4 regions of the Janthinobacterium sp. SUN206 genome follow, and region 1 is predicted to be linked to each of the others. Evidence: predicted binding sites of a transcription regulator. Region 1 holds the regulator's gene; each other region holds the start of a gene.
The links. The regulator FNR, encoded in region 1, switches genes on or off when oxygen is low (the NO sensors DNR and NnrR bind a similar motif). The targets are predictions, from matches to a motif close to TTGATNNNNATCAA.
Positions count from the first base shown of each region.

Region 1 (7,816 bases):
ACACGGCATTGCCTGACTGGACGCAATCGATCGGCATGGTCTTCTCGCTGGTCCTCCTGGCACCAAGCTGGGGCGGCATGATCAACGGCATCATGACCCTGTCGGGCGCCTGGCACAAGCTGCGTACCGATCCGATCCTGAAGTTCATGATCGTTTCGCTGTCGTTCTACGGCATCGCCACCTTCGAAGGTCCGATGATGTCGATCAAGACCATCAACTCGCTGTCGCACTACACCGACTGGACCGTTGCCCACGTGCATGCGGGCGCCCTGGGCTGGGTGGGCTTCATCACCATGGGTTCGATCTACTACCTGCTGCCGCGCCTGGCGGGCCGCACGCAGATGCACAGCACGCGCCTGGTCGACGTGCACTTCTGGGTGGCCACCATCGGCATCGTGCTGTACATCGCGGCAATGTGGATCGCCGGCGTGATGCAGGGCCTGATGTGGCGCGCGGTCAATCCGGACGGCACCCTGACCTACACCTTTGTCGAGAGCGTGAAAGCGACGTATCCGTACTACGTGGTGCGCGTGGCCGGTGGCCTGCTGTACCTGTCGGGTATGTGCATCATGGGCTACAACACCTGGATGACTCTGCGCGGCAGCAAACTCCCCGTCGCCCGCATTCCGGAACTGAACGCGGCGCACGCCTGATAGGAGCGAAAGCAAATGAAATTTTCACATGCATGGATTGAAAGAAACCCCTGGCTGCTGATCGCCCTGGTCACGGTGGTGATCAGCATCGGCGGCGCCGTCGAGATCGTTCCCCTGTTCTTCCAGAAGAGCACGACGGAACCCGTCGCCGGCCTGAAGCCGTACTCGCCGCTGCGCCTGGCGGGCCGCGACATCTACGTGCGCGAAGGCTGCTACAACTGCCACTCGCAGATGGTGCGTCCGCTGCGCGCGGAAACGGAACGCTATGGCCACTATTCGGTCGCCGGCGAATTCGTCTACGACCGTCCATTCCAGTGGGGTTCCAAGCGCACGGGACCCGACCTGGCCCGCGTGGGCGCGCGCTACAGCGATGAATGGCACCGCACGCACTTGAACAACCCGCGCGACGTGGTGCCCGAGTCGAACATGCCGTCCTACCCCTGGCTGGCGAAGACCAAGCTGGTGCCTGACGACATCATGCCGAAGATGCGCGCCCTGAAACGCCTGGGCCAGCCGTACAGCGATGCAGAGATCGCCGCCGGCCCCGCGCAGCTGCAGGACAAGACGGAAGAAGACGCCCTGGTCGCCTATCTGCAAGGCCTCGGTACATTAATCAAAACAAGGAATTAGCATGGCAATCGAAAACCTGTTTGACAGCGCCAGCAGCGTCATGACGGTGGTTTCCTTTACGACGTTCGTGGGCATCCTGTGGTGGACGTTCAGCCGCAGCAACAGCGACTTCGACGCGGCGGCACGCCTGCCGTTCGCCGACGACGCGCTCGACTATCCGGCCGAGGCCGAGACGACCCTGGCGAAGGAGCATAACCATGGCTGACTTTACCAACGGCTTCTGGAATATCTACGTCATCGTGCTGTCCCTGCTGGGCATCATCGGCTGCGGCGTGCTGCTGTACTCGCAGTCGAAAGTGAAAGTGCCGGCCGGCGCCCCCGCCGACGGCACCACGGGCCACGTCTGGGACGAGGACTTGAAGGAACTCAATACGCCGATGCCGCGCTGGTGGATGTGGTTGTTCTACATCACCATCGTCTTCTCCCTGGCGTACCTGTTCCTGTATCCGGGCCTGGGCAACTATGCCGGCAGCCTGGGCTGGAAATCGACGGGCCAGTACGAGGAAGAGCTGAAGAAGGCGGAAGCCGACTACGGTCCCTTGTTCAACAAGTACCTGAGCCAGGACTTGAAGACGGTGGCCGCCGATCCGCAGGCGCAAGCCATCGGCCAGCGCCTGTTCCTGACCTACTGCGCGCAATGCCACGGTTCGGATGCGCGCGGCAACAAGGGCTTCCCCAACCTGACCGACAAGGACTGGCTGTATGGCGGCGAACCCGACATCATCAAGACCACCATCATGCACGGCCGCAATGGGCAAATGCCACCGATGGGCGCCGCCCTGGGCTCCGAAAAGGATGTCGAGAACGTGGCCCATTATGTGCTGAGCCTGTCCGGCTCGACCTCGGATCCCGTCAAGTCCGTGCTGGGCAAGGCCAAGTTCGGCGCCTGCATGGCCTGTCATGGCGCCGATGCCAAGGGTAACCAGATGCTGGGCGCGCCAAACCTGACGGACAAGACCTGGCTGTACGGCGGCAGCGCCGACACCATCATGGAAACCGTACGCAAGGGACGCAGCAACACCATGCCGGCCTTCAGCGATTTCCTCGGCGAATCCAAGGTACACGTGCTGTCGGCGTATGTCTGGAGCCTGTCGAATCCGCAGGCACCCGCAAAGTAAAAATGGAACCTCAAGTCATCAAGATGTATGCGGCCCGCGAGCAAATCTACCCTCGCGAGGCCAAAGGACGCTACGCTACCTGGCGATGGGTATGCGTATGGCTTACCCAGCTGGCGTTCTACGGCTTGCCGTGGTTGACCTGGAATGGCAGGCAAGCCCTGCTGTTCGATTTGACCACGCGCAAGTTCTACATTTTCGGCGTCGTGCTGTGGCCCCAGGATTTCATCTATCTGGCGGCCCTGCTGATCATCTGTGCGTATTTGTTGTTCCTCGTCACGGCCATTGCCGGGCGGGTGTGGTGCGGGTTCTCTTGCCCGCAAACGGTATACACGGAAATTTTCCTGTGGGTCGAACGCCGCATCGAGGGCACGCGCAGCGCGCGCATGGCCCTCGACAAGCAGGGCCCCTCCGTGCGCAAGGCGTTCAAGAAGACGGCCAAGCACCTGGTATGGGGCGCCATCGCCCTGTGGACGGGCTTTACCTTTGTCGGCTACTTCACGCCGATCAAGGAACTGGCGCAGTCGGTGACCACGCTGAACTTCGGTCCCTGGGAATGGTTCTGGGTCTTGTTCTACAGTCTGGCAACCTACGGCAACGCGGGCTGGCTGCGCGAGCAGGTGTGCAAATACATGTGCCCCTACGCGCGCTTCCAGAGCGCCATGTTCGACCAGGACACCCTGATCATCACCTACGATGCCAAGCGCGGCGAACCACGTGGCGCCATGAGCAAGAAGGCCGGCAACAACGACAAGCTGGGCGATTGCATCGACTGTACCCTGTGCGTGCAGGTGTGTCCGACCGGCATCGATATCCGTAACGGCCTGCAGTATGAATGCATCGGTTGCGCCGCTTGCGTCGATGCCTGCAACAGCGTGATGGACAAGGTCGACCGGCCACGGGGACTGGTACGCTACAGTACCGACCATGCGATGGAAAACAACTTCAATTCGAAGCAGATACGCCAGCGCGCCATGCGCCCGCGCGTCTTGATCTACACTTCCATCCTGGCCCTGATCATCATCGCCGTGTGTACTTCGCTGGCCCTGCGCACGCCCCTGAAAATGGACGTGATCCGCGACCGCGGTTCCATGGGACGCGAAGTGGAAGACGGCATGATCGAAAACGTCTACCGCCTGCAGATCATGAACACGTCGGAGCAAAGCCAGCATTTCAAAATCAGCGCTTCCGGCTTGCCGGGCCTGACCTTGCTGACGCGCGAAGAAGTGACCTTGCAGCCGACGGAAACGCTGGGTTGGCCCATCCGCCTGCGCGTGCCGCACGGCGTGGGAGAGAAGGGCTCGAACAAGATTGCGATCGAATTGCAATCGCTGGACGACCCATCGCTGCATGTGCGTGAAAGCGCGGTATTCATCGTGCCACGTTAACAAGGAAAGGCGGACGGGGACCGGGTGCCCTCGCCGCCGCCACGAAGTTGCAGGAAGGCCGGTCCCCATGCGGGGACTGGCTGATTAAACAGGAGAAATATCATGTCCGACAGTCTGAAACTGCAAGCACCCGTTGCACCGTGGTACAAGCATCGCTGGCCATGGCTGCTGATGATCGGCCCCGGCCTGTCCGTGGTCGTCGGCAGCTTCATGGGCTATATCGCGTTTACGCAGCCCGATGCGCTGGTGGTGGGCGATTATTACAAGCAGGGCAAGGCGATCAACCAGGATTTGAAGCGCGACACGATCGCCAGCGACCTGGCGATGGATACGCGCCTGTCGTATGACGTGGCGCAAGCACGCCTGACCGGTTCCGTGCACAGCTTCGGCAAGGCCTATCAGGCGCCTTTGCAGCTGCACCTGGCGCATGCGACCCTGCCGGAAAAGGATATCAAGGTGCTGGTGCAGCCCGACGCAGCCGGCAATTTTTCCGTAGCGCTGCCGATGCTCGAGCGCAGCCGCTGGCAAGTGCTGGTGGAAAACGACAAACGCGAGTGGCGCCTGTCCGGCATCTGGACCTGGCCCCTGCAGCGCAGCATCGCGCTGCATGCGGATGAAGAGCTATAACGTACAGCGCCGGGAAAACCGTAGCGAGCGGCAGTGATTTGTGGTTGAGAAGCGCAGCTGTGCTATAGCACAGCGAGCATCGCAAGCCGCAAAGCGCGACGCGCAGCAGGTTTTGACGGTGCTGTTACTTGCAGACGTCCGTGCCGGCCGTAATGGCTTTCAGCTTGGCCGGCTGCAGGATTTCAATTTCCCGGTTGGAGACGCGCAGCCAGCCTTCCTTCTTGAACTTCGACAGCAGGCGGCTGACGCTCTCGATGGTCAGGCCCAGGTAGTTGCCGATTTCCTCGCGCGACATGCGCAGCTGGAAATTGCTGCCCGAATAGCCGCGCGCTTCATAGCGCGACGCCAGGTTGACGATGAAGGCGGCAAAGCGCTGCGTCGCCTGCATATTGCCCAGCAACAGCATGACGCTTTGCTCGCGCGTGATTTCCTGGCTCATCATGCGGTGGAAATGGCGCAGCAGGGTCGGCATATTGCCCAGCAATTGTTCCAGGCTGGAAAACGGGATTTCACACACTTCGCTGTCTTCCAGCGCCACCGCATTACAGTGGTGGCGGTCGGCGCTGATAGCGTCCATGCCCAGCAGTTCACCCGCCATCTGGAAGCCCGTCACCTGCTCTTCGCCGCCCGGATTGATCTGGTACGTCTTGAAATGCCCCAGGCGGATCGCATACAGGTTCTGGAACGAGTCGCCGATGCGGAACAGCGAGGCGCCGCGCACGATCTTGCGGCGGCGGCCGATGATCTGGTCCAGCCTGTCCATGTCGCCCACATCGAGGCCCATCGGCAGGCACAATTGATGCATGCTGCAGGTCGAGCATCGCGCACGCAACGCCTCCACGTTCACGGTGGGCAAGGTTGGAGTGAGTAGCGCTTCAGTCATGTCGGTACCTTTTAGAAAATGCAACAACAAGTTTACTGCATACAGCCGCATACAGGGTTGCCGTATGCCAATTTCACCGTAAATTCGGCGAATAAACGACGTCCAGCCTTTAATTATATGGCAACATCGTCAAAAGCCCATCCGGGACGGGCAATTTGCGCGGCACCGCTTGCCAAGCTGGGGCATTGATAGGAAAATTCCTGACAGCATTATCTGCCGCCTGTGCCGCCCGGTACTGAAAAGGAAATCATGAAGCCTCTCGGCATTAAAGCAAAAGTCGCGCTGGCCACCAGCCTGACCTCGATCGCCATGATCGCGCTGGTCACCATGATCCAGGTGCAGCACATGCGCGACGACTTCACCCGAGTACTGCTGAGCCAGCAATCGTCCCTGATCACCCGCACCGCCGCCGAACTCGACGACAAGCTGGGCATGCTGCTGCAGATCGTCACCCTGACGGCCAGGCAGCAGCCGCCGGAATTGATCGCCCGGCCCGCCCAATTGCGCGAATACTATTCGCGCCGCTCGATGCTGGTGCTGTTCGATGACGTGCTGGTGCTCGACGCGCATGGCGCCGTCGTGGCCGACATGCCGGAAGTAGCGGGGCGCGCCGGCATCAACGTCGCCGAGCGCGAGTATTTCCAGACCGTCCTGCGCACGCGCCAGCCCATGATCACCGAACCGATGCTGGGCAAGTCGAGCGGCATGCCCATCGTGCAGATGGTGGCGCCCGTGCTGGCCGCCGATGGCCAGGTGGCCGGCGTGGTGATCGGCGTGCTGCGCCTGTACAAGGACAACCTGCTGGGTCGCCTGCGCTCGGAAAAGATCGGCAAGAGCGGCTATTACTTCATCCTCACGCGCGGCGCCGTGCCGCGCTACGTGCTGCATCCCGATACCAGCCGGCTGCTGCAACCGCGCCAGCCGAACGCCAACCTGACGACGACCCGGCTGCTGCAGGAAGATGGCGAAGGCAGCATGGTCAGCACCAACAGCCGCGGCATCACGGCCGTCAACAGCTTCAAGCGCCTGAAATCCGTGAACTGGCTGCTGGCCGCCTCGCTCCCCGTCGAGGATGCCTTCGAACCGTTCGATGGCGTGCTGTACCGATTGGTGCTGTGGAGCATCCTCGCCTCGCTGCTGGCCGCCTTTGTTCTGGGCTGGGTCACCGTGCGCCTGCTGTCGCCGCTGGTGCGCCTGCGCGACACCCTGCAAGCCCTGCGCACCAGCGGCAGCCGCTTCACGCCCGTGCCGGTGCAGCAGCGCGACGAGATCGGCGAACTGACGGAAGCGTTCAACGGCCTGATGAGCGAACGCGACCGCCTGCAGCAGGAGCTCGAATCGCGCGCGGCGGAGCTGGAACAGGAACGCGACCGGGCCGAGGCGGCCAACCGCGCGAAGAGCGATTTCGTGGCCAACATGAGCCATGAAATCCGCACGCCCCTCAATGCCGTGCTGGGCATGGTGTATTTGCTAGGCAATACCAGGCTCGACACGGAACAGCGCAAGTATCTGACCATGGTCAGAGTGGCGGGCCAGTCGCTGCTGGGCATCCTCAACGACGTGCTCGACTATTCGAAGATCGAGGCACGGCGCATGGAATTGTCGCCCGTCGAATTCGACCTCGACGAAGTCATGAATACCCTGGCCACGACGATGACGATGAATGCGGGCGAAAAGGAGCTGGAACTGGCCATCGCCGTCGAGCCCGACGTGCCGCGGCGCCTCGTGGGCGACGCCCAGCGCCTGCAGCAAATCCTCGTCAACCTGGCCGGCAACGCCATCAAGTTCACGGAGAGCGGCGAAGTGGTGGTGGCCGTCAGCCTGGCCGAGAGCGAGAGCGGCCGCGCCTGGCTGCGCTTCGAGGTGCGCGACACGGGCATCGGCATGACGGAACTGCAGCAACAGCAGCTGTTTGCCGCGTTTTCCCAGGGCGACCAGAGCATCACGCGGCGCTTCGGCGGCACGGGCCTGGGCCTGGCCATCAGCAAGCAGCTGATCCACATGATGGGCGGCGACATCGCCGTCGCCAGCAGCGAAGGCAAGGGCAGCCGCTTCTGGTTCAGCGTGCCCTTCGAAATGCTGGCGCAACCGGCCGAAACGCGGCGCACGCCGGCGCTGGGCCAGCTGCGCCTGCTGGTGGCCGACGACAACCGCACCACGCGCGAACTGATCGTCAAGCTGATCGAGGCGTGGGGCTGGCTGGCCGACGAAGTGGACTCCGGCTTTGCCGCCATCGAGCTGTACCGCGAACGCCTGGCGCAGCAGCAACCGTATGACGTGGTGCTGGCCGACTGGCACATGCCCGTCATGGATGGCCTGGCCACGGCCAAGGCCATCCGCCAGGCGGCCAGCGGCCAGCGCCAGCCCATCGTGGTGATGGTCAACGCGTTCGCCCGCAACCACCTGGAAGAAATCTCCAGCGCGGCCGAGGCCGACGTCGTGCTGATGAAGCCGATCACGGGATCGAGCCTGTTCGACGCCCTGCACCAGGCGCTGATCGCGAAGGACGACGGCGGCGAG
Region 1 covers NZ_JAPWIB010000003.1:65,160-72,975, forward strand. The annotation lists gene ccoN (cytochrome-c oxidase, cbb3-type subunit I) at 1-653, shown strand, start outside; gene ccoO (cytochrome-c oxidase, cbb3-type subunit II) at 669-1,283, shown strand; gene O3300_RS17245 (cbb3-type cytochrome c oxidase subunit 3) at 1,285-1,488, shown strand; gene ccoP (cytochrome-c oxidase, cbb3-type subunit III) at 1,481-2,401, shown strand; gene ccoG (cytochrome c oxidase accessory protein CcoG) at 2,404-3,786, shown strand; gene O3300_RS17260 (FixH family protein) at 3,889-4,413, shown strand; gene fnr (fumarate/nitrate reduction transcriptional regulator Fnr) at 4,538-5,296, opposite strand; gene O3300_RS17270 (response regulator) at 5,546-7,816, shown strand, end outside.

Region 2 (7,816 bases), on a different contig from region 1:
TTCAAAGCGCGGGTGGGGATGCATTTCCTCGTGGTAACCCGCCAGCACGAAGCCCGCCGCCAGCTGGCCGCCGATCTGGCTGTCCAGGCCGTGGCCGAAGATCAGTGCCTCGCCCCTTTCCATGCGCGCCGCCAGCGCATCGGCATCCATATCCGCCACGTCCGAATACGGCAGCACGAAACGCGGCCGTATCAAGCCCTGTTTTGCCCATTGCGGGTCGCGGTCGCCGATGAACACGGCCGGGTTGAAGAAACTGCTCAACAGCACGCCAGCGTCCGCCAGCACGCGCGCGCATTCGCGCCACACGGAGGCGATATCGGGCACGTACTGGTTCGACACGGGATGGACGATGACATCGAAGCTGGCGTCGGCGAAGCAGGCCAGGTCGCGCATGTCGCCCTGCACGGTGGCCAGTTGCAAGCCGTCGCGCTCGGCCACCATGCGGTCTTGCGCCAGTTGCTGCTCAGACAGATCAAAGACGGTCACATGCGCGCCGGCGGCCGCCAGCACGGGCGCCTGTTGCCCGCCGGCGCCGGCCAGGCACAGGATGCGCTTGCCACGCACGTCATCCAGCCAACCGGCCGGCAAGGGGCCGGGCGTCAGGTGGATGAGCCACTGTCCGGCGCGCGCCGCCGCGATGGTGGCGCTGTCGACGGGCTGCGACCACGGACTGTTCCGGGCCGCCTGGGCATCCCAGGCTTGCTGATTATGCCGCAAGAAGTTGTTACCTAAAGGCATCGTCATCCTTTCAGAAAAAAGCAGGACGCGAATGTAGCATGACACAAGGCAAGGCGTCGCACTTTGCAAAAAAACCACACAATTCCTGATGGAAACTTCTTCGCCCGCACCGCCATTCCCTTGGTGCGGCGAGGCCTGCGCCCCGCTTTTCCGCCTGCGCACGGCTTGCACGACAGAGAAAATAATTACAAATAAGATATTTGTTTCCAGAAATCTGGTAAGGTCATTTGCATCGGCCACCCGCAGCGATGGCCGGCCCCGATCCTGTTTTCAGCGCCACGACGCTCTATTTGCCTGCCCACGATGATACCTGCCAGCGTCCAGCACCTTTTCCACCTGCCCGCCGATCCGGCCCAGCTGCACCACGGCCAGCATGCGCCGGGCCTGGTGCTGCTGTCGCTCGTGATCGCCATTTTCACGTCGTGGATGGCCTTCCAGATGACGGCGTACAGCCGCGCGCAGGCGAGCATCAGCCGCCGCTTGCACTTGCTGTGCCTGCTGGCCGGCAGCCTGGCGCTGGGCTGCGGCGTGTGGGCCATGCATTTCATCGGCATGCTGGCCTTCGAGCTGGGCACCAGCGTCGCCTACGATCCGGGCCTGACCTTGCTGTCCATCGTGCCCAGCGTGGCGGCCTCGTTCGTGGCCCTGGCCACCATCAGCCGGCGCGCCGTCACGGCGCCGCTGCTGCTCAGGAGCGGCTTGCTGGTGGGCCTGGGCATCGGCGCCATGCATTACACGGGCATGCACGCCATGCGCATGGGCCTGTCGCTGCGCTACGAGCCGCTGCTGTTCGCGCTGTCGCTCGTCGTTGCCGTGGCGCTGGCCACCGTGGCCCTGTGGATACGCTTCGGCCTGCGCGGCTGGAGCGGCCGCGTGTCTGCCTCGCGGCGCACCTTGATCAGCGCCGGCGTCATGGGTTGCGCGATTGCCGGGATGCATTACATGGGCATGCAAGCCGCCCGCTTCGTGGGGACGATTCCCCCAGGCAATGATGCCGATGCCAACCGGCCCATGCTGGTGATCAGCGTGACCCTGCTGACCATCGCCCTGACGATCCTCGTCGCTTCGGCCGTGGGCATCTTGCGCTACCGCGAACTGTTTCGCCACCTGAACCAGAGCGAACACTGGACGCGCTCGCTGTTGACGAGCACGGTCGACGGCGTCATCACCATCGACCGGCATGGCGGCATCGTCGACTTCAACGGCGCCGCCGAGCGCATCCTCGGCTGGCGGGCGGCGGAAATTGTCGGCCGCCACGTCAGCCTGCTGGTCAGCGACGTGCGCCAGTCGGAACAGCAGGGCCTGCTGCACTACCTGCGCACGGGCGAAGGCGAGGCGGTCCACACCAGCGAGGAAATCGTCTACCTGCGCAAGGATGGGGTGCCGGTCGCCGTGCAGCGCTCGATGGCCAGCGCGCGCCTGGCCGACCAGGATTTATATGTGCTGTTCATTACGGACATCAGCGAACGGCGCGCCATGCTGGCCGCCCTGCGCGAAAGCGAGCAGCAGTTGCGCTCGCTGATCGGCAATCTGCCCGGCATCGCCTTTCGCTGCACCACGGCGGAAAACCAGCCCATGCTGTTCATCAGCGATGGCGTGGAAGGGGTCACCGGCTATCCGCCCGCCGACTTTCTCGGCGCCGCTCCGCGCCGCACCATCACGGGCCTGATCGCCAGCGAAGAGCGCGCCTACGTCATCGACGTCTTCAACCGCAGCGTCGCCAGCGGCGAGCCCTACCTGCTCGAATACCGGCTGCTGCATGCGGACGGCACGGCGCGCTGGCTGTGGGAGCGGGGCACCGTCGTGCACGACGCGGCAGGCGCCGTGCGCTGGGTCGACGGCGTCATCCTCGACATCAGCGAACGGCGGCAAATGGAGGAAGACTTGCGCATGGCCAAGGAAAAAGCGGAGCTGGCGGCCGCCACGCGGGCCAGCTTCGTCGCCAACATGAGCCATGAAATCCGCACGCCGATGAATTCCATCCTCGGCTTTACCGATGTGCTGCTCGACTCGCCGCTGGCGCCCGAGCAGCGGCGCCACCTCGATACCGTACGCCAGTCCGGCCGCTCGCTGTTGCGCCTGCTCAACGAAGTGCTCGATACTGCCAAGCTGGACAAGGGCGCCGTGGCGCTGGAATTGCGCGACTACAGCCTGCTGGCGCTGGTCGACGAACTGGCGTCCACGTATGGCATCCATGCGCGCGCCAAGGGTTTGCGCATGGAGGTGCAGTACGACCCGCAACTGCCGGCCATGCTGCATGGCGACGAATTGCGCATGCGGCAAGTGCTGGGCAACCTGCTCGACAACGCCATCAAGTTCACGCCCGGCGGCGTCGTCAGCCTGGCGGCGCGCCGCGACGATGGCCAGCTGCACCTGCTGGTGCAGGACAGCGGCATCGGCATCCCCGCGGAACGGCGCGACGCCATTTTTGATCCCTTCGTGCAAGCGGACGCCTCGACCACGCGGCGCTTCGGCGGCACGGGCCTGGGCACCACCATCAGCCGGCAGCTGGTGACCCTGATGCAGGGGCGCATCTGGGCCGATGCCGCCTTGCCGCACGGCAGCGTGTTCCACGTCATGCTGCCCTTGCTGCCGGCGCGCCAGGCGGCGCTGCCCGCCAGCGAACGGCGCAGCGTGCGCCTGCCGCCCCTGCGCGTGCTGGCCGCCGACGACGTGCCGCAAAACCTGGAACTGCTGAGCTTACTGCTGGGCAAGCGTGGCCACACGGTGGTCACGGCCGGCGATGGCGCGCAAGCCTTGCAACTGGCGCAGCAGGATGACTTCGACGTGCTGCTGCTGGACTTGCAAATGCCACACATGGATGGCCTGGCCGCCACGCAAGCCATCCGTGCCGCCGCCCTGCGCGACGGACGCCCGCGCGTGCCCGTGATCGCCATGACGGCCAGCGTGCTCGAAGCGCACCGCAAGGCGGCGCGGGCGGCCGGCATGGACGGTTTTGCCACCAAGCCCGTCGAATGGCAGGCGCTGGCGCTGGAAATCGCGCGCGTGCTGGGCCTGGCGGCGGACCCGGCCGACGATAGCCTCGCACCGCCGCCCGCTGGCGGACGGGTGCTGCACCATGCGGGCGCCCTGCAGCGCTGGGCCGGCAACGACAGCGCCTACCGCGCGGCGCTGGCCCGTTTCGGACGCGAGCATCCGCGCCTGCCGCCCGCCCTGCTGGCCGCCATCGAAGCGCGCGACCACGCGGCGCTCTTGTCGCACAGCCACCAACTGCGCGGCGTGGCCGCCAACCTGGGACTGGAGCAACTGGCCGCCAGCCTGGCGGCGCTGGAGCAATGCTGCGCCGGTCCCGGTCCCGCCACGGCGCAGCAGCTCGACGAAATCCTGGGCGCCCTGCTGACGCAATGGCCGGCGGCCTTGGCTGCCATCGCCCGGCTGGCGCCGCCTGCCTTGCCGGCGGCAACGGCGGCGGCGGCCATCGACGTGCCCGCCGTCCGGCAAGCGGCCAGTGCCCTGTTAAGCGCCTTGCGGCGCGGCGAACTCGATGACGCGGCGCAAGCACAGTTGCAGCACGCCATGGGCGCGCAAGCGGACGAGCTGACGCCGCTGCTGCATGCCATCGACGACTTTGATTTCCCCCTGGCACAGTCGCTGCTGCACGACTTGCTGCACACCTACGCCCCGGAGTCCCCATGAATGCACCAGCCAGGCCCGTGATTCTCATCGTCGACGATGAGGCGGCCAATTTGCAATTGCTGCGCCAGATCTTGCAGAACGACTATGCGCTGCTGTTCGCCAAGGATGGCGCGCGGGCGCTGGCACTGGCGCAGCAGGAGCGCCCGGCCCTGATCCTGCTCGACGTGATGATGCCCGGCATGAGCGGCCACGACGCCTGCCGCCAGCTGAAGGCCGCGCCGCTGACGGCCGCCATCCCCGTCATTTTCGTCACGGCCCTGAACGACATGCGCGACGAACTGAGCGGTTTTGAGGCGGGTGCCGTCGATTACATCACCAAGCCGCTCAGCCCCGCCATCGTGCGCGCCCGCGTGCGCACGCACCTGTCGCTGGTGCGCATCGATGAATTGAAGGAAACGCGGCTGCAGATCGTCCAGCGCCTGGGCCTGGCGGCCGAATACAAGGACAATGAAACAGGCTTGCACGTGATCCGCATGAGCCATTACGCGCGCCTGCTGGGCGTGGCCGCCGGCATGGACGAGGCCGCCGCGGACGACCTGCTGCACGCGGCGCCCATGCACGACGTGGGCAAGATCGGCATCCCCGACCGCATCCTGCAAAAGCCGGGCAAGCTCGACGCGGACGAGTGGAGCATCATGCAGACGCACGCGCGCATCGGCGGCGACATCATCGGCGAACATGCGGAAGGCGGCATGCTGGCGCTGGCGCGCGCCATCGCCGTGTCGCACCATGAAAAATGGGATGGCAGCGGTTACCCGAACGGCTTGGCAGGCGAAGCGATCCCGCTGGCGGGGCGCATCGTCGCCGTGGCGGACGTGTTCGACGCGCTGACCTCGGTGCGCCCGTACAAGCGCGCGTGGTCGGTGACGGACGCCGTGGGCTATCTGCAAGCGCAACAAGGCAGCCATTTCGATGCGCGGCTGGTCGACCTGTTTGTCGGGGAATTGCCCGCCATCGACGCCATCCGGCTGCGCTGGGCAGAGAAAGCGGAACACCACGCGCCCGCTTGAAGAGTGAACTCCCGCCACGGCCAGCGTTGTTGCGTCACACAAGCAAGTGCCGGACAGATGGCGCCGGCGCCGATGCAGACCACTGGAGGGGCCAGGAGTTCAATGCCATTATGGCTGGCGGCGGGGCAGGCATTTTGATGCACATCAAACAGCTTGCACTTTCCTGGCTGCGCACTTGCAGATGGCCCTGGCCTCTCTTTTTTTGACTTACATCAAGCCCAGCATAAGAAAAGCCCCGGCCAGCACGGCAATGCTGGACTTGCCCGTGTTGCCGTTCTAGCCTTGTTGCCATCCTGACTACCGAGTGACAACATGGCTTACAAATCCATCCTCGTCCACGCCGACCTGTCGCGCCATGCGCCGCAGCGCATCGCCATCGCGGCGCGGCTGGCGCACGCGCACCAGGCGCACCTGATCGGCGCCGCCATGACGGGCATGTCGCGCTTTACCCTGGAAAACAACCGCGGCATGCGCGGCGGCGCCGTGGCGGCGCAGATTTCAGCCTTGCATGGGCAGGCGGAACAGGCGCTGGACCAGTTCGAGACGCTGGCGCGCCAGGCCGGCGCCGCCTCGCTCGAGCGCCGCCTGATCGAAGACGATGAGGATGGCGGCATGGCCGTCAGCGCCCGCTACAGCGATCTGACCGTGCTGAGCCAGCACGACGCCGGCGAAGCCTTGCCCGGCGCCATGAGCGACCTGGTGCCCTACGTGATGCTGAACGCGGCCCGTCCCGTGCTGATCGTGCCGCGCAGCGGCCAGTTCGCACAGGTGGACAACACGGTCGTGGTGGCCTGGGATGGCAGCATGGAAGCGACGCGCGCCATCGGCCACGCCCTGCCCCTCTTGCGCGCGGCGCGCCTGGTGGTGCTGGCCCTGCTGCACCCGCCGGTCGGCCACGCGCAGCCGGCGCGCCATCCGGGCGCCGACATCGCCGCCTACCTGAGCCGCCATGGCGTGCCCGTGGAAGTGCGCCCGGCCGTCGCCACGGGCGACATCGGCGCGGCGCTGCTGGCCATGGCCGCCGAAGTGCATGCGGACTTGCTGGTGATGGGCGGCTACGGCCACGCGCGCTTCCGCGAAATCCTGCTGGGCGGCGTGACGGAAACCGTGCTGCGCCAGATGACCTTGCCGGTGCTGATGGCGCACTGACACCAAGCGCGCTCCATGTCGTTGCACAATGGGTATACTTGCCTGTTTATCCATATCAAAGCAATGTACATGAACCAACAACTCCTCAATTGGGGCAATAGCCTGGTGCCGTTCGGCGGCGAACTGCTGTGGACCGCCCTGCCGTGGATGCTGCTGTGCAGCGCGGCCGGCTTCGTGCTGGCGCTCGGCATCTGCTACCAGCTGGCCAGAAAATGCCTGCTGGTGCGCCGTCCCCGCGCCTGGCATGTGGCCGCCAAGCTCAGCTATGTACTGATCCTGCTCGCGCTGCCGCTCCTCGGTGCCGGGTTTGGCGCCGTGCACAGCGTGCACCGCGTGGTCAACCAGGCCCTCGAGCGCGACTTGCAGCCCGTGGTCGAGGCACAGATGCCGGCGCTGCGCGTCTACCTGGAACAGCAGGTCAAGCTGATCGCCCCGGGCCAGCCCATCAGCGTGCGCAGCCTGCTCGAACCGTTCGTGCAAGGCATGTATTACCAGCCCACATCGAGCAGCTACTGGGAACGCAGCAAGGCGCGCTGGATCAATGAATTCATTCTGCGCCGCGGCAGCGTGCTGCTGACGCAGGTGCTGCAGGAACAGCTGATCGCCAGGGTCGGCCTGCTCGGCGAAGCGCTCAAGGGCGCCAACTTCCGTGGCCAGGCGACTGGCGAGCTGGCCGCGCTGGGCACCGACCTGGCCGTGCGCCTGACCACCGACGTGGCGCGCCATGCCGACTTCAGCAAACTCGACAAGTCAGTGCCGATGATTTTCATCGACGCCATCAAACGGCAAGCCGGCGCCTATTTCAATTCGCTCAAGATCACGCTGGGCCTGTTCGCGCTGGCGGCGCTGCTGCTGGTATGGGGCGAGATCATGCTGTACCGCCATTACTACCTGCGCCGCCATCCGCCCGCCGCGGCCCTGCCCGTGTCGCCCATGTAAAAAAAGCCGCGCCTCCTTGCGGATGGCGCGGCTTTCAGGCGGCAGCTAAACCCTTAGGCTTTGCGCTGCGCCACGGCGTCGACGACGCACAGGGCCGTCATGTTGACGATGCGGCGCACGGTGGCCGATGGCGTCAGGATGTGCACGGGCTTGGCGCAACCGAGCAGGATCGGACCGACGGCGATGCCGTTGCCGGCGGCCGTCTTCACCAGGTTGTAGGCGATGTTGGCCGATTCGATGTTCGGCATGACGAGCAGGTTGGCGTCGTTCTTCAGTGCCGAATTCGGCATGATTTTTTGACGCAGCTTGCTGTCGAGGGCCGT
Region 2 covers NZ_JAPWIB010000004.1:288,313-296,128, forward strand. The annotation lists gene O3300_RS21945 (class I SAM-dependent methyltransferase) at 1-744, opposite strand, end outside; gene O3300_RS21950 (MHYT domain-containing protein) at 1,042-4,395, shown strand; gene O3300_RS21955 (two-component system response regulator) at 4,392-5,405, shown strand; gene O3300_RS21960 (universal stress protein) at 5,718-6,554, shown strand; gene O3300_RS21965 (hypothetical protein) at 6,624-7,493, shown strand; gene O3300_RS21970 (NADP-dependent malic enzyme) at 7,547-7,816, opposite strand, start outside.
Region 2: O3300_RS21960 (universal stress protein) is a predicted target of FNR. The motif match lies at 5,540-5,553, and genes of this name have one in related genera.

Region 3 (7,816 bases), 660 kb from region 1:
CACCTTGCCAAACGCTTCGCCCTTGTTCCATGTAGGCAAATTCTTGTCATTCGCCACTTCATAGCCGAGGTTCAGGGTGAATTGCGCCTGCTGCACCATGCCCGATAAATCCCACGACGGGTGGTATTCATCCGTTACCTGGTGGTAATCCTTCTTGAACGCCACCAGGCGCTCGCTGGACGCTTTCGGCTCCTTGACGAAGTCGAACGAGCCGTCGCCGGAAAACACGGCCGAGCCCACGTTGAAGGCGGGTACGCCGGCCTTGGCAAACGCAAAATGGTCGGCCCGGTAAAACGCGCCGGACAGGTCGGGAATGGTGGGCGCCAGGCGCAGGCCCATGCGCTTGGCCACCTTGGCGGCGTTCGCGTACAGGCTGCTGCGCTCGGCGCCGGCCACGCCGATGTCGTGCGTCTTGCCGACGAAGTTCATGCTGTCGAGGTTCAGGTCGGCGGCCGTTTTCGCCAGCGGCCACAGGGGCTTGCGCGTGTAGGCCGTGCTGCCCAGCATGCCCGTTTCCTCGCCGGCCGGCCACAGGAAGATCTGCGTGCGCCGTGCAGGTTGTTTTACCGCAACTTGCGCCATGGCCAGCAGGGCTGCCGCGCCCGAGGCATTGTCGATGGCGCCGTTGTAGATGTGGTCGCTTTGCCCTGAGCGGGCGCTGCCTTCGTCATCCTTGCCCAGGTGGTCCCAGTGGGCCGAGTAAATCACGGCTTCGTCCTTGAGTTTCGGATCCGTGCCCGGCACGATGCCGGCCACGTTGAATTGCTCGATGCTGCGGATCTGGCTGTTCAAGACCACCTTGACCGTGGCGTTCAAGGCCACGGGACGGAACTCGCGCGTTTCCGCCTGCGCGCGCAAGGCATCGAGGTCCTGTCCGCCCGCCTGGAACAGGGCGCGCGCCATGTCTTCCTGCAGCCAGCCTTCCATCGCATTGCCCGCGCCGGCCAGGTTGAAGCGTTCATGGCCGAAACCGTTGGCCGGCACCGACCACGGATACGACGCGGACGCCGTCGTGTGGATCAGCAGCACGCCGGCGGCGCCCTGGCGCAGCGCTTCCTCGTACTTGTAGACCCAGCGGCCGTACCAGGTCAGCGACTTGCCGGCAAAGCGGTTCGGCTCGGCAACGGTCGGCTGCGGGTCGTTGACCATCAGGATGACCATTTTTCCTTTTAAATCAGCACCCTTGAAGTCGTCCCACTGCTCTTCGGGGGCGCGGATGCCGTAGCCGGCGAACACGACGGGCGCGTCGAACGCCACTTTCTGCTGGCCATTCGCCGCGCCAAAGACGATGTCCTGGCCGAAGGCGGGGGACAAGGTCTTGCCGCCCGCGCTGAAGGTCACTGTGCTCGATGGCAAGGCCTTGCTGCCGACGATGGTCAGCGCCTGGCGATACGTGCCGTCCGGCAACGGCTGCAAGCCGGCCACGGCCGCCTGCGTTTCCAGGTAGCGCACGGCCAGGTCGCCGCCGCGCTGGCCCGTGCCGCGTCCTTCCAGCAAGTCGTCGGCCAGGAAGGACAGGTGGGCGCGCAGGGGCGCCTCGGCAACGAGCGGTTGGGCGAGGGTAGCCGTGCTGAACAGGCTGGCGGCGAGGACGAAGGGAAAACGCATGACAACTCCAAAAGTGAATACGGGAAAGCAAAGCAGCGGTAATCTTACTCTACCGCAATGCTCTGGCGTAGCGCGCGGCGCGCGCCAGCCGATTGGGGCCACAATGGCTGCTGGTCCACCGACAAGGAGCGTTCCATGACTCGCCCTGACTTGCAATCGAGCAATACCCTGCGTACCGCCGACGGCACCTTGATCTACTACAAGGACTGGGGCAGCGGCCCGCCCGTCGTCTTCAGCCACGGCTGGCCCCTGTCGTCCGACGCCTGGGAAGACCAGATGTTCTATCTGGCCTCGCGCGGCTACCGCGTCATCGCGCACGACCGGCGCGGCCACGGCCGTTCCAGCCAGCCGTTCGGCGGCAACGACATGGATACCTATGCCGACGACCTGGCCGCCCTGATCGCCGCGCTGGACTTGTCGGGCGCCACCCTCGTCGGCCATTCGACGGGCGGCGGCGAAGTGGCGCGCTACATCGGCCGCCATGGCACGCAGCGCCTGGCCGGCGCCGTGCTGGTGGGCGCCGTGCCGCCGCTGATGCTGCAAACGGCCGATAATCCGCTGGGCTTGCCGCTGTCCGCGTTCGACGCCATCCGCGCAGGCGTGCAGGCCGACCGCAGCCAGTTTTTCCGCGACTTGAGCGAACCCTTCTATGGCTACAACCGGCCCGGCGCGAAGCCGTCGCAGGGCGTGCGCGACAGTTTCTGGCGGCAAGGCATGCAGGCGGGCATGCCGGCCGCCTACCTGTGCATCAAGCAGTTTTCGGAAACGGACTTCACGGGCGACCTGGCCAGATTCGACGTGCCGACCCTGGTGATCCATGGCGACGACGACCAGATCGTGCCGATCGCTGCCTCGGCGCGCCGTACTGCCGAGCTCATCATCGGCAGCAAATTGCTCGTGTATGCGGGCGCGCCGCACGGTCTGGCGACGACGCACAAGGATAGGCTGAACGAGGACTTGCTGGAGTTCTTGCGCACCTGAAACGGGGGCGGGCGCCGTGACGGCGCGGCGCCCGCCGTAGCTGTTGCCACGCAGAACAGGCGCAGCCGGCATATTGTTGTGTATCGTTTAATGTTGGCAAAATCACGCGCCAAATGCGTGCGGATCGCCGATTTTTCTGGCTTTTTTACGTAGATATGGCGCAAAAAACGGCGTTCTGCGGCATGCAGCCACCCGGTAAGGTCCAGTAAAGAGTAAACTAGCAGATACACTCTTTCGCATTGGGCGATTCGAGCGAACTTGTGAGTGATTTCATGTCTGATACACCAATTTCCTTATTTTCCGACCTTAACCTGAGCGAGCCGCTGATTCGCGCGCTCAAGGATGTCGGTTACGAAACACCGTCGCCTATCCAGGCGGCGACGATTCCATTATTGCTCGCGAACCGCGACGTGCTGGGCCAGGCGCAAACAGGCACGGGTAAGACCGCCGCCTTCGCCTTGCCTATCCTGTCGCGCATCGATCTGAAACAAAGCTCACCCCAAGCCCTGGTCCTGGCACCGACGCGCGAACTGGCCATCCAGGTCGCCGAAGCGTTCCAGGTGTACGCCGCCCACATCCCCGGCTTCCACGTGCTGCCGATCTACGGCGGCCAAAGCTACGGCCCGCAACTGTCGGCCTTGCGCCGCGGCGTGCACGTCGTCGTCGGTACCCCTGGCCGCGTCATCGATCACCTGGACAAGGGTTCGCTCGACCTGTCCAAGCTGAAGACTCTGGTACTCGACGAAGCCGATGAAATGCTGCGCATGGGCTTTATCGACGACGTCGAACGCATCTTGCAAGAAACGCCGGAAGGCCATCAAACGGCCCTGTTCTCGGCCACCATGCCTTCCGTCATCAAGCGCATCGCCACCACCTACCTGGTGAACCCGGCCGAAGTGACGGTGGCCGCCAAGACGGGCACGGCCGACAACATCCGCCAGCGTTACTGGCTGGTGTCGGGCATGCACAAGCTCGACGCGCTGACCCGCATCCTGGAAGCGGAAGCGTTCGACGGCATGATCATCTTCGCCCGCACCAAGCTGGGTACGGAAGAGCTGGCCGGCAAGCTGCAAGCCCGCGGCTTCTCGGCTGCCGCCATCAATGGCGACATTCAGCAAGCCCAGCGCGAGCGCACGATCCAGCAGTTGAAAGACGGCAAGATCGACATTTTGGTCGCCACCGACGTGGCCGCCCGCGGCCTGGACGTCGAGCGCATCAGCCACGTCGTCAACTACGACGTGCCGCACGATCCGGAAAGCTACACCCACCGCATCGGCCGCACGGGCCGCGCCGGCCGCAGCGGCGAAGCGATCCTGTTCATCACCCCGCGTGAAAAGAACTTGCTCAAAGCCATCGAACGCTCGACCCGCCAGCCGATCGGCATGCTGGAACTGCCGACGATCCAGGCCGTCAACGACGTGCGTATCGCCAAGTTCAAGGAACAGATCAGCGAAACCTTGGCCTTGGGCGAACTGGAGCAGTTCCAGTCGCTGATCGAAGATTTCGAACGCGAGCAAAACATTCCCGCCATCGAAATCGCCGCCGCCCTGGCGAAGATGGCGCGTGGCAATGTGCCTTTGTTGCTGGACAAGAACAAGGCGCGCGAGCAAGCCACGTGGCAAGACGACCGTCCTGCGCGCCAAGACCGCTTTGACCGCCCTGAACGCAATGACCGTTTCGAACGCAATGACCGCTTCGACCGCAACGAGCGCAGCGAGCGCCCGGCCTTCCCGAAAAAGGAACGCATCCAGCGTCCAGCCGACGCCGGCATGCAAACCTTCCGCATTGAGGTAGGTCATCAGCATGGCGTGAAACCGGGCAATATCGTGGGCGCCATCGCCAACGAAGCGGGCATCGATTCGAAAAACATCGGCCGCATCGAAATCTATGACGACTACAGCGTCCTGGACTTGCCGGATAGCATGCCGAAAGAATTGCTGGACCAGCTGAAAACCGTGTGGGTGGCGGGCCAGCAGCTGCGCATCAGCCGCGACGGCGACGCGCCGGACCTGGCGCCGCCAGCCGCGCCGCGCAAGCCGTTCGCCGCCAAGTCCGCGCCAGCGTTCAAGGATGCACCGGCGGACGCGGGCGAAGTTGCCCCGCGCGCGCCGAAGAAGGAACGTCCACGCCCGGGCGTGACGGCTTACCGCATCGAAGTGGGCCGTGAGCACGCCGTAACGCCAAGCAATATCGTCGGCGCCATCGCCAACGAAGCGAACCTGGAAGCCAAGCATATCGGCCGCATCGATATCTTTGACAACTACAGCGTGCTGGACTTGCCGGAAGGCATGCCGCCGGAAATCCTCGACCACTTGAAATCGGTTGTCGTTTCTGGTCAGAAACTGCGCATCAGCCTGGACGATGGCACGACGGAGCGCAAGCCTGCGCCGCCGCGTCCGAAGTCGCCGCCACGTAAAACGTACAAGTAAGCCATTCCCACGGGCGCTCCGGCGCCTGTGTCGCGGATTGGAGACACATCCCCCTCTGGCGCATTCGCGCCAGTTTTTATTTTCCCTCAAGAAATAAACATGGTTGCCGCGTTATGGTTGGCGGCAGGTATTGCCATCTGCCGGCAATGGCCACGGCTCCTTTGCATATTTTTATCGGTGCAAACGCCATATTTATTGCCTGCTGCATCGATACATAATTTTTTATTAATTATTGTATATGCACGCAATTTAAATTTTGCATTTCAATAAAATCAATCAAGTTGAATCAAAGTAAATCCTAAAATATAAATAAATTGACTTTTATTAAATTGTTTGACTGGCGTCACTGTCGCCGAGGCGATATATCATGGGTGCTTGATGTGGTATATTGTTTTTATGTTTTTGTTATGCTAGTTGAAAAAAAATAGAGGAGCGACGATGCGGGTCAATACGCCTATCACGCAAAATGAATACGTATTAAATGAAGGCATGACGATTGTTTCCACCACGGATTTACAGGGAAACATCAATTACGCCAATCAGTATTTCATTGAAGTCAGCGGTTTTTCAGAAATGGAACTGCTGGGTGCGCCACAGAATATCCTGCGCCATCCCGATATGCCGGCCGAAGCGTTTGCCGACCTGTGGGACACCATCAAGACGGGCATGCCCTGGACCGGCATGGTCAAGAACCGCTGCAAGAATGGCGATTTCTATTGGGTCTTCGCCAATATCACGCCCGTCATCGAAAGCGGCCGCCCGATCGGCTATATGTCCGTGCGCACCAAGCCCACGCGCGAGCAGATCAACGAAGCGGCAGCCCTGTATAAAAGTTTTAAAGACGGAAATAGCGCCAACCTGGCGATCCGCAATGGCCGCGTCGTGCGCCAGGGCTGGGCCGCCAAGCTTGCCGAATGGCGCAAGTTGAGCCTGTCGCAAGACCTGGCACTGCATTGCATCGTCTTCGGCGTGGTGCTGGCCATCCTCGGCTGCGCCGTGTGGAATATCGACGGCGACACGAGCACGGCCACGCGCAGCTGGCTCAGCGGTGCCGCCGCTGCCGCCGTGGCGCTGATGCTGTATTTCTGGGCCCATCTGCACAATTCCCTCGTCGCCCCGCTGGGCGACGCCATCACGGTGGCGCGCAAGATGGCCGGCGGCGACTTGACGGGCGTCATCGACAAGGTGCGCGACGATGACATGGGTCAATTGATGGCGGCCTTGCGCCAGACCAACATCAACCTGCACAGCATCATCGGCGACGTGCGCGCCAACTTCGAGGATATCCGCATCACCACGGCGGAAATTGCCACGGGCAATATGGACTTGTCCAGCCGCACGGAATCGCAGGCGTCCAGCCTGGAGCAGACGGCGGCCAGCATGGAAGAACTGACGTCGACCGTGCAAAACAGCGCCGACCATGTGGCCACGGCCAACGACCTGGCGGCGCAGGCGTCCACCGTGGCGGCCAAGGGCGGCACCATCGTCAGCGAAGTGGTCACTACGATGGATGAGATCAGCTCGTCGTCGCGCAAGATTCTCGACATTATCGGCTTGATCGACGGCATCGCCTTCCAGACGAATATCCTCGCCTTGAACGCGGCCGTGGAAGCGGCCCGCGCGGGCGAGCACGGTCGCGGCTTTGCCGTCGTGGCCGGCGAAGTGCGCAGTCTGGCGCAGCGCTCGGCAACGGCCGCGAAAGAGGTGAAAAACCTGATCGACCATTCGATCGCCACCGTGAACGCGGGCAGCGTGCTGACCAGCAATGCGGGCGCCACCATGGCGGAAGTGATCGCCTCGGTAGCCCGCGTGACGGAAGTGATGGACGAGATTTCCTCGACCACGCGCGAGCAGAACCAGGGCATCGGGCAAGTCAACCAGGCCGTCATCCACATGGATGGCATCACGCAGCAGAATGCGGCGCTGGTGGAGCAGGCGGCCGCGGCCGCCACCAACCTGGCGCAGCGCACCGACAGCGTGGCCCAGTCGATCGGCATTTTCAAGCTGAAGGCGTCGCCCAAGCGCAAGGTTGCCGGCGTGGGCCGCAGCGTGGGCGCGGGCGTCGCGTCGCGGGCCTTGCTGAAGGCACGATAAGCATGCCACTCCCGCCAGCGCCATGCTGGCGGGAATCACTTCCGTACCCGGTACACCTCGCCGCCGCGCACCTGCTTCACCACCCCATCCCCGCCAAACAGAATCACATATTCCCCCTGCGCGCCCGAGGCCGCCGGATAGGTGTACATCCACACTTCCTTGCCGCTGTCGAAACGGATGGACGTGCTGTCGCCCAGCGCGGCGCGCACCTGTTCGCGCGTGCTGCTGCCCACTTGCACCGTCTGTTCCAGGGTGGCGTAGGGAACATTCTTGCTTGCTTGCAAGGCGCGCGTGCCGGAGCAGGCGGCCAGCAGCGTCAACAAGATCAGCGAAAGCCACTTCATGGCGCCACCTCGTCCATGTAAGTAAATTCCAGCAGGGTGTCGTCCGGCCAGTTGCTATCCCACAAGGGCGCGTAATACGTGCGATCAAGCAAGACCTGGCAATCGCAATAGGGCAGCGAGGCGGGCGTTTGCTCGCCGCCCGCGTACAGCATCGTGAACGGCAGCGCCAGGCGGCGTTCGCCATGCACGAGGGTCACGCCGAACAGGGGACGGTCCGTGAAGAACAGATAATTGCCATCCGGCTCGGAACACACTTTATCTGTGCTGTAGAGCATGCTGGATAGCCAGGCGATGATTTGCGGGTCGTTCGAGATCAGGCCGGAATCCATGCCGGCGCGGCATTCCAGGCGCAGGTCGCCC
Region 3 covers NZ_JAPWIB010000003.1:725,749-733,564, forward strand. The annotation lists gene O3300_RS20255 (M28 family peptidase) at 1-1,608, opposite strand, end outside; gene O3300_RS20260 (alpha/beta fold hydrolase) at 1,744-2,589, shown strand; gene O3300_RS20265 (DEAD/DEAH box helicase) at 2,862-5,018, shown strand; gene O3300_RS20270 (PAS domain-containing methyl-accepting chemotaxis protein) at 5,457-7,112, shown strand; gene bamE (outer membrane protein assembly factor BamE) at 7,148-7,456, opposite strand; gene O3300_RS20280 (hypothetical protein) at 7,453-7,816, opposite strand, start outside.
Region 3: O3300_RS20270 (PAS domain-containing methyl-accepting chemotaxis protein) is a predicted target of FNR. The motif match lies at 5,333-5,346, and genes of this name have one in related genera.

Region 4 (7,816 bases), on a different contig from region 1:
TGGCAACGATTAGCGATGCTGCGCTGCGCAAGACGGGGAGCGGAAAACAGCCGGCGGCAGAGTAACCGCCGGCCAAGCCCGTCACGTCATGCGTGGCGGGCCAGTTTCATGCGCGGCTCAGGCGCGCAAGGTGGACAGGATAGGCTGCAGCACGGCCGCGCCCAGGGCGGCGCTGCGGGCGCCGCTCCAGCCCGTTTGCGGGTCGGGATCGTTGGCGTTGTCCTTGAACGGCAATTCCAGGGTCAGCGACAGGCAGCCGAAGGCGTGGGTGATGTGGGGCGAACCCATGGTCAGCACTTCCGGCGTGAACGGGCCGTCTTCGTAGCCGTGCTCATCCTGGAAGTCGGGGCTAGCCACCTTGAAGTCGGCGATGAAGCGGTCTTGCTCGGCCTTCTGTGCTGGCGTGAAATTTTCCAGCGCATCGCTGCCGGCCACGAAGACGTAAGGCAAGCCTTCGTCGCCATGCACGTCGAGGAACAGGTCGCAGCCGATTTCATGCATTTTCTGTTTCACCAGGAACACTTCCGGGCTGCGCTCCATCGTCGGCGTCATCCATTCGCGGTTCAGGTTGGCGCCGGCTGCGTTGGTGCGCAGGTTGCCATGCACGGAACCGTCCGGGTTCATGTTCGGCACCACGTAGAAGACGGCGTCTTGCAGGCACTGGCGGGCGAATGGATTGGCCTGGTCCAGCAAGGCTTCGAGCATGCCTTCGACAAACCATTCGGCCATCGTTTCACCGGGATGCTGGCGCGCGATGACCCAGACTTTCTTCTCTGCATCGGCGTCGCCGACCACCAGCAGATTCATGTCGCGGCCTTCCACGGTGCTGCCCAGGTCGATCAAGCGCACCAGCGGCGACGCTTGCGCGCTGTCGATCAGGGCCAGGTGGCGGTCCCATGGGTACGGCTCGAAGTAGGCGTAGTACACGCTTTCCTCTTCCGGCGTGTGTTCGATGGTCATCACCGTGCCGTCAAAGCTGGTCGGTACGCGGAACCAGGTTTCGCGGTCGTAGCTGGCCACGGCCTGGTAATCTTTCCAGCCGTCCGGGTAGGCCGACTTGCCTGCGTTCATGAAGCGGATCGTGCACGCCTCGCCTTGCGCGCCTTGCAGGCGGAAGTAAAACCACTGCGTGATGTCGGCGTGGGAATCCTTGCGGATGTTCAGCTCGATGGATTGGGCATCGTCGGCGCGCAGCACCTCGATCGCGCCGGCGTCGAATTGCTGGCTGATTTTAATGGTCATGAGTGTTCCTGATAAAAACGTATGGGTTTTGCATCGTGTGCAATGGCGCGATGATACCTGTTTTGCGGTGGACTTTGTGCTGGCGCAAACGATGACGGACACGCTTTGCTAACGTGATAGCTCCGACACGGGGAGGCCATCATGGATGACAACGGCAAACACATACGCGAACTGGAAAAGAAAATCAGCGCCCTCAGCGACGCCCTGGCGCACCTGGGCAAGGGCACGACCTTGCAGGAATTGCTGCGCATCATACGTTTCCCCGGCTATACGACGCCGGCCGAATTCACCTTCAACGTCGCCATCCTCGACACCATGCTGGTGCAGGCCAATGCGCTGGAAAAGCTGGGGCAGGATTTATTGGCAGGGGCGAAACAGGTGGTCGCAAAACAGTGAGCGCAGGCACTGACGTATTCCTGAATGCCTGAAAAATGGCCAGGGCCAGGGCCGCAGACAGTGCGAATGGACGCCCAGGCCCTGCAACATCGTCATGGACGTGTTGTCAGGTGTTCAGGCCGCCGAAACGTTCGTAGAACCACGGCTCCACATCGGGCGCCTGCGCATCTTCGCGCCGCAAGGTGGCCAAGATATGTTCCTCGGCCGCCGCGTACGTGATGCGGTACAGGTCGCGGGCCAGCGCATACGCCTGCGTGCCGGGCCACGGTTCGGGCAGCAGCTCGACGGGCAGTTGCGGGTCGTGCAATTGCACGCGGCGGTAGGCGTGCGTCAGCAGCGAGCGGATCACGAACGCTTGCTCCGCATCGAACACGGGTGCTTCTTGCAGCAAGGTCAGCAGCGGTTGGAAGCTGGCGATGAATTTTTCGTAGCCAGCCATCACTTCCGACAAGTCCCAGCAGTCGCCCACCATGTCGCGCAGGGGGCGCGTGCTGACACCTGGCAACTCCGTGGTGTGGCAGACATACAGCTTGCCCTGCACCTCGTTGCGCACGAGGATATCTTCCAGCGCCTCCGTATTGCTGGCAGGATGGCCAAAGATGCCAGGCGAGATCAAGCCATAGCCAGCCCACAATAATTCCTTGCGCAGCGCCCCCCGCTCGGCGGCGCCGATGCTGCCGGCCGGCCCGATCACCAGGGTCCAGCTGCCATCCCAGTGCACGACCAGCGGCGCATAGATGCGGCGATAGGCGCGCTCGAAGCGGGCCAGCGCCTCCGGGCGTATCGTATAGGCGCTGCGGCGGCCGTCGCGCTGCGAGCTGAGCCAGCCTTCCTGCGCCAGGCGGAACACGCTGGTGCGCAATAAACGGTCATTCACGCCAAACGGCGCCAGCAGTTCGATCAGGCTGCCCAGCCAGATGGCGCCGCCGCGCGGCACGATGGCGTCGCCAAAGATGGTCATCACCAGGGACTTCGAGCGCGGTGGGTCGCTTTCCAGGAAATCGGCTATCCATGCCGTGCAGCGGGTGTTCTTCATGTGGTTCCGGTCTGGCCGTGTTGCGGTCGGTTCAATAAAAGCAGCAGTTTACTTGGCTGCGCGGGTAGCGCGGCAATAATTTGCCGGAAGCGCTGGTGGCGCTCCGCAGTGTTTTCTCATAAGCAATATCATACGCACAAAAAAGCTGCACAAGATACGAATTTTTAAAATGATTCATATCAAGTGTATGCAAATCGTTTTTTGTATCGTATTATCTGTTCATCGCACCGCGTTGCTGCGCAAAATCAAAGACATGGGAGACAGATCATGTACGCACAAATGGTTGAAACCGGCCTCAAGAACGTTCGTTCCCTCGACGACATGGGTCAAGAAGAGCGCGCTTTCCAGGCGCGCATCGACGAAGGCATCAAGATCGAGGCCAAGGACTGGATGCCGGATGCTTACCGCAAGACCCTGATCCGCCAGATTTCGCAGCACGCGCACTCGGAAATCGTCGGCCAATTGCCTGAAGGCAACTGGGTCACGCGCGCGCCCACCCTGAAACGCAAGTCCATCCTGCTGGCCAAGATCCAGGACGAAGCCGGTCACGGCCTGTACCTGTATAGCGCCGCGGAAACCTTGGGCGTGTCGCGTGACGACTTGCTGGCCGCCTTGCATTCGGGCAAAGCCAAGTATTCCAGCATCTTTAACTATCCGACCCTGTCGTGGGCCGACATGGGCGCCATCGGCTGGCTGGTCGACGGCTCTGCCATCATCAACCAGATTCCCCTGTGCCGCTGCTCGTACGGCCCGTATGCGCGCGCCATGATCCGCGTCTGCAAGGAAGAATCGTTCCATGCGCGCCAGGGCTACGACATCATGATGTCGCTGTGCAAGGGCACGCCCGCGCAGAAAGCCATGGCGCAGGATGCCTTGAACCGCTGGTGGTGGCCGTCGCTGATGATGTTCGGCCCGTCCGACGCCGCCTCCGTCAACAGCGCTCAGTCGGCGCAATGGCGCATCAAGCTGTTCTCGAACGACGAATTGCGCCAGCGCATGGTCGATCAGACCGTGCCGCAAATCGAATACCTGGGCCTGACCGTGCCCGATCCCGACCTGAAATTCAATGCGGAAACGGGCCACTATGAATTCGGCGAGATCGACTGGTCCGAGTTCAACAATGTCCTGAAGGGCAATGGCCCATGCAACCGCGAACGCCTGCAAACGCGCGTGAAAGCGTATGAAGACGGCGAATGGTTCCGCGATGCCTTGGTCGCGTATGCAGACAAGCAAGCTGCTAACAAAGCGGCAGCGTAAATACATAAGACAGATAGGGGATAGCAACATGAGCAAAGAATGGCCTTTGTGGGAAGTTTTCATCCGCAGCCAGCACGGCCTGGCGCACAAGCATGTGGGCAGCCTGCACGCTTCCGACGCCACTATGGCGGTCAACCATGCGCGCGACGTCTACACGCGCCGCAATGAAGGCGTGAGCATCTGGGTGGTGCGCGCGGCCGATATCGTCGCCAGCAGCCCCGGCGACAAGGGCGCCCTGTTCGAACCGTCGAACAGCAAGGTGTACCGCCATCCCACCTTCTTCCCGATGCCGGAAGAAGTCAAGAATCTGTGATGGGAGCGCCTGCAATGGATGACAAGGTCAATTACCTCCTGCGCCTGGGCGACAACGCCCTGATCCTCAGCCAGCAGCTGTCGCAGCTGTGCGGCAAGGGCCCGGCGTTGGAAGAGGACATGGCGCTGACCAACGTGGCGCTGGACTTGCTGGGCCAGACGCGTTTGTGGTTCAGCTATGCGGCCGAACTGGAAAACGCGGGCCGCGACGAGGACGACATCGCCTTTTTGCGCGACGCCCACGATTTCAAAAATTGCCTGCTGGTCGAGCAGCCGAACGGCAATTACGCCGACACGATGATGCGCCAGTTCTTCTTCGACAGCTGGCACTATTTCCAGCTGCTGGAACTGACGAAATCGACGGATGCGCGCATCGTCGAAGTGGCGCAAAAGTCGATCAAGGAAGTGACGTATCACCTGCGCCGCAGCGGTGACCTGATCGTGCGCCTGGGCGACGGCACGGCGGACAGCCACGCGAAAACGCAGGCCGCCGCCGACAAGCTGTGGATGTACACGGGCGAGATGTTCAAGTACGACGCCGTCGACCAGGCCATGGTCGCCGCCGGCATCGCGCCGCCATCCGACATCCTGCGTCAGGCGTTTCTGGAACACGTGGCCGAGATCTTCGCCGAAGCGACGCTGGCCATGCCGGCGCCCGACGCCTGGATGCAAAAAGGCGGCAAGCAGGGCACGCACACGGAACACCTGGGCTTTATTCTGGCCGAGATGCAGTTCCTGCAGCGCGCCTATCCCGGGGCGGAGTGGTAATGAACACGGCCGCGGCAGCGCTGGACGCCGCCCAGGTCTGGGCCTGGCTGGGCGACGTGCCAGACCCGGAAATCCCCGTCATTTCGGTGGTGGACCTGGGCATCGTGCGCGCCGTCGAAGTCACCGGCGGCGACGCCTGTACCGTGACGATCACGCCCACGTATTCGGGCTGCCCTGCCATGCAGGTGATCGCCGACGCCGTCACGGATGCCTTGCGCAGCCATGGCGTGGACAAGGTGACGCTGGTGAACCAGCTGGCGCCCGCCTGGACGACGGACTGGATGAGCGAGACGGGCAAGGCCAAGCTGAAAGGCTATGGCATCGCTCCGCCGCAGCAGCAGGTGATCGACATCAGCGGTTTGCGTGGTGGCGTCAAGCGCCAGCCCATGCCGAAACTGGACGTGATCTGCCCGAATTGCGGTTCCACGCATACGCAGCTGACCAGCCAGTTCGGCTCCACGCCGTGCAAGGCCCTGTACAAATGCCTGGATTGCCGCGAACCGTTTGACTACTTCAAGTGCCACTAAAAAAATCAGGCACACGTTCCGAAGAAACTGGAGATGAAGCATGAGTAAATTTTATCCGCTGTGCGTGGCCAACGTGCGCAATGAAACGCGCGACACCATCGCCGTCACGTTCGACGTGCCAGCCGAGTTGCAGCAGCAGTTCCGCTTCCAGCAGGGCCAGCACCTGACCCTGCGCGCCCATATCAATGCGGAAGACGTGCGCCGCTCGTATTCCATCTGTTCGGCGGTGCAGGATGGCACCCTGCGCGTGGCCATCAAGCGCACGCCGGGCGGCGCTTTCTCTACCTGGGCGAACGACACCCTGAAAGCCGGCGCCACCATCGAGGTGATGCCACCGATGGGCCACTTTAACGTGCCGCTCGACTGCGTCAATCGCAAGCACTACCTGGCGTTCGCGGCCGGCAGCGGCATCACGCCCATCCTCTCCATCATCAAGACGACCCTGCTGACGGAGCCCCTGAGCCGCTTCACTCTGTTCTACGGTAACCGCGCTTCGTCGTCCGTCATCTTCAAGGAAGAATTGACGGACTTGAAGGATGTGTACCTGGAGCGTTTGAACCTGGTCTACGTGATGAGCCGCGAACAGCAGGACATCGAACTGTTCAACGGCCGCATCACGCAGGAAAAATGCGAGCAATTCCTGCAGCACTGGATCAAGATCGAAGACTACGACAACGCCTTCATCTGCGGCCCGGAAGACATGATGCTGGGCGTCTCCGCAGCCTTGCAGGCAGCCGGCATGCCCAAGCAGAATATCAAGATCGAGCTGTTCGCCGCCAGCATCCCGAAAAACGCCCACAAGCCGCGCGCCCAGCTGGCTGCGGACGCCGTGCAGGAAACGGAAGTGACCGTCATCCTGGATGGCAACCACACCACCTTCACGATGGACAAGGACAAGGAATCCATCCTCGACGCGGGCCTGCGGCAGGGCATCGATATGCGCTACTCGTGCAAGGGGGGCGTGTGCTCGACCTGCCGCTGCAAGATCCTCGACGGCAAGGTTGAAATGGACGTCAACTACGCGCTGGAAGACTATGAAGTGGCGCGCGGCTTCATCCTCAGTTGCCAGAGTTTTCCGGTTACTGACAAAGTCGTGGTGGACTTTGACCAAGCCGAATAACCCAACTGCCACTGCCGGGGTCAGACCCGACGGGTCTGACCCCAGATTGCCGCTGTGGGTTGATAACTAAAATAGCGAGACGCCATGACCTACCAAAACATCCTCTTCACCATCGAGCAGGGCATCGCCACGCTCACCCTGAACCGTCCCGACAAGCTCAATAGTTTTACGCAAGCCATGCACGAGGAAGTGCGCGACGCCATCGCCAAAGTGAACGCCGACAGTACCGTGCGCGTCTTCGTGCTGACGGGAGCGGGCCGCGGCTTTTGCGCAGGCCAGGACTTGTCCGACCGCGCCGTGGAACCGGGTTCGAAGGGCGTGGACCTGGGCGAATCCGTGGAAAAGAACTATGCGCCGCTGGTGCTGGCCTTGAAAGCGCTGCCGATGCCCGTGATCTGCGCCGTCAACGGCGTGGCCGCCGGCGCAGGCGCCAACCTGGCGCTGGCTTGCGACATCGTCATTGCCGGCAAGTCGGCCAGTTTCGTGGAAGTATTCTGCAAGCTGGGCCTGATCCCGGACACGGGCGGCACCTTCTTCCTGCCGCGCCTGATCGGTTCCGCGCGCGCCATGGGCTTGGCCATGCTCGGCGAAAAACTGACGGCGGAAAAAGCGGAGGACTGGGGTTTGATCTGGAAATGCGTCGAGGATGCCCAGCTGGCCGACGAAACGCGCAAGCTGGCCGTGCATTTTTCTACCGCACCGACCAAGGGCCTGGCCTATACCAAGCAGGCGCTGGCCGCCAGCGGCGCGAATACCCTGCCGCAGCAGCTTGCGCTGGAAGCGCGCATGATGAGCGATCTCGGTAACAGCGACGATTACCGCGAAGGCGTGGCCGCCTTCGTGGAAAAGCGCGCACCGCAATTCAAGGGACATTGATATGGCAGCTTTGGACAATAACAGTATCGTCGCCGTCATCGGCAGCGGCGCCATGGGCGCCGGCATCGCGCAGGTGGCCGCAGCCGCCGGTTACCGCGTCAAACTGTACGATACGCGCACGGAAGCCGTCAGCAAGGCGTTGGCCGACATTGGCAAGATGTATGCGAAGCTGGCTGAAAAGGGCCGCATGACGCCCGACGAAGCCGCGGCCGCCACGGCGCGCCTGCAGGCGGCCGGCAGCCTGGCCGATGTGGCAGATGCTGCCCTGGTGGTGGAAGCCAT
Region 4 covers NZ_JAPWIB010000004.1:217,020-224,835, reverse strand. The annotation lists gene O3300_RS21635 (M14-type cytosolic carboxypeptidase) at 118-1,242, opposite strand; gene O3300_RS21630 (hypothetical protein) at 1,384-1,638, shown strand; gene paaX (phenylacetic acid degradation operon negative regulatory protein PaaX) at 1,745-2,674, opposite strand; gene paaA (1,2-phenylacetyl-CoA epoxidase subunit PaaA) at 2,942-3,931, shown strand; gene paaB (1,2-phenylacetyl-CoA epoxidase subunit PaaB) at 3,960-4,244, shown strand; gene paaC (1,2-phenylacetyl-CoA epoxidase subunit PaaC) at 4,259-5,011, shown strand; gene paaD (1,2-phenylacetyl-CoA epoxidase subunit PaaD) at 5,011-5,538, shown strand; gene paaE (1,2-phenylacetyl-CoA epoxidase subunit PaaE) at 5,579-6,658, shown strand; gene paaG (2-(1,2-epoxy-1,2-dihydrophenyl)acetyl-CoA isomerase PaaG) at 6,743-7,534, shown strand; gene paaH (3-hydroxyacyl-CoA dehydrogenase PaaH) at 7,536-7,816, shown strand, end outside.
Region 4: paaA (1,2-phenylacetyl-CoA epoxidase subunit PaaA) is a predicted target of FNR. The motif match lies at 2,844-2,857, and genes of this name have one in related genera.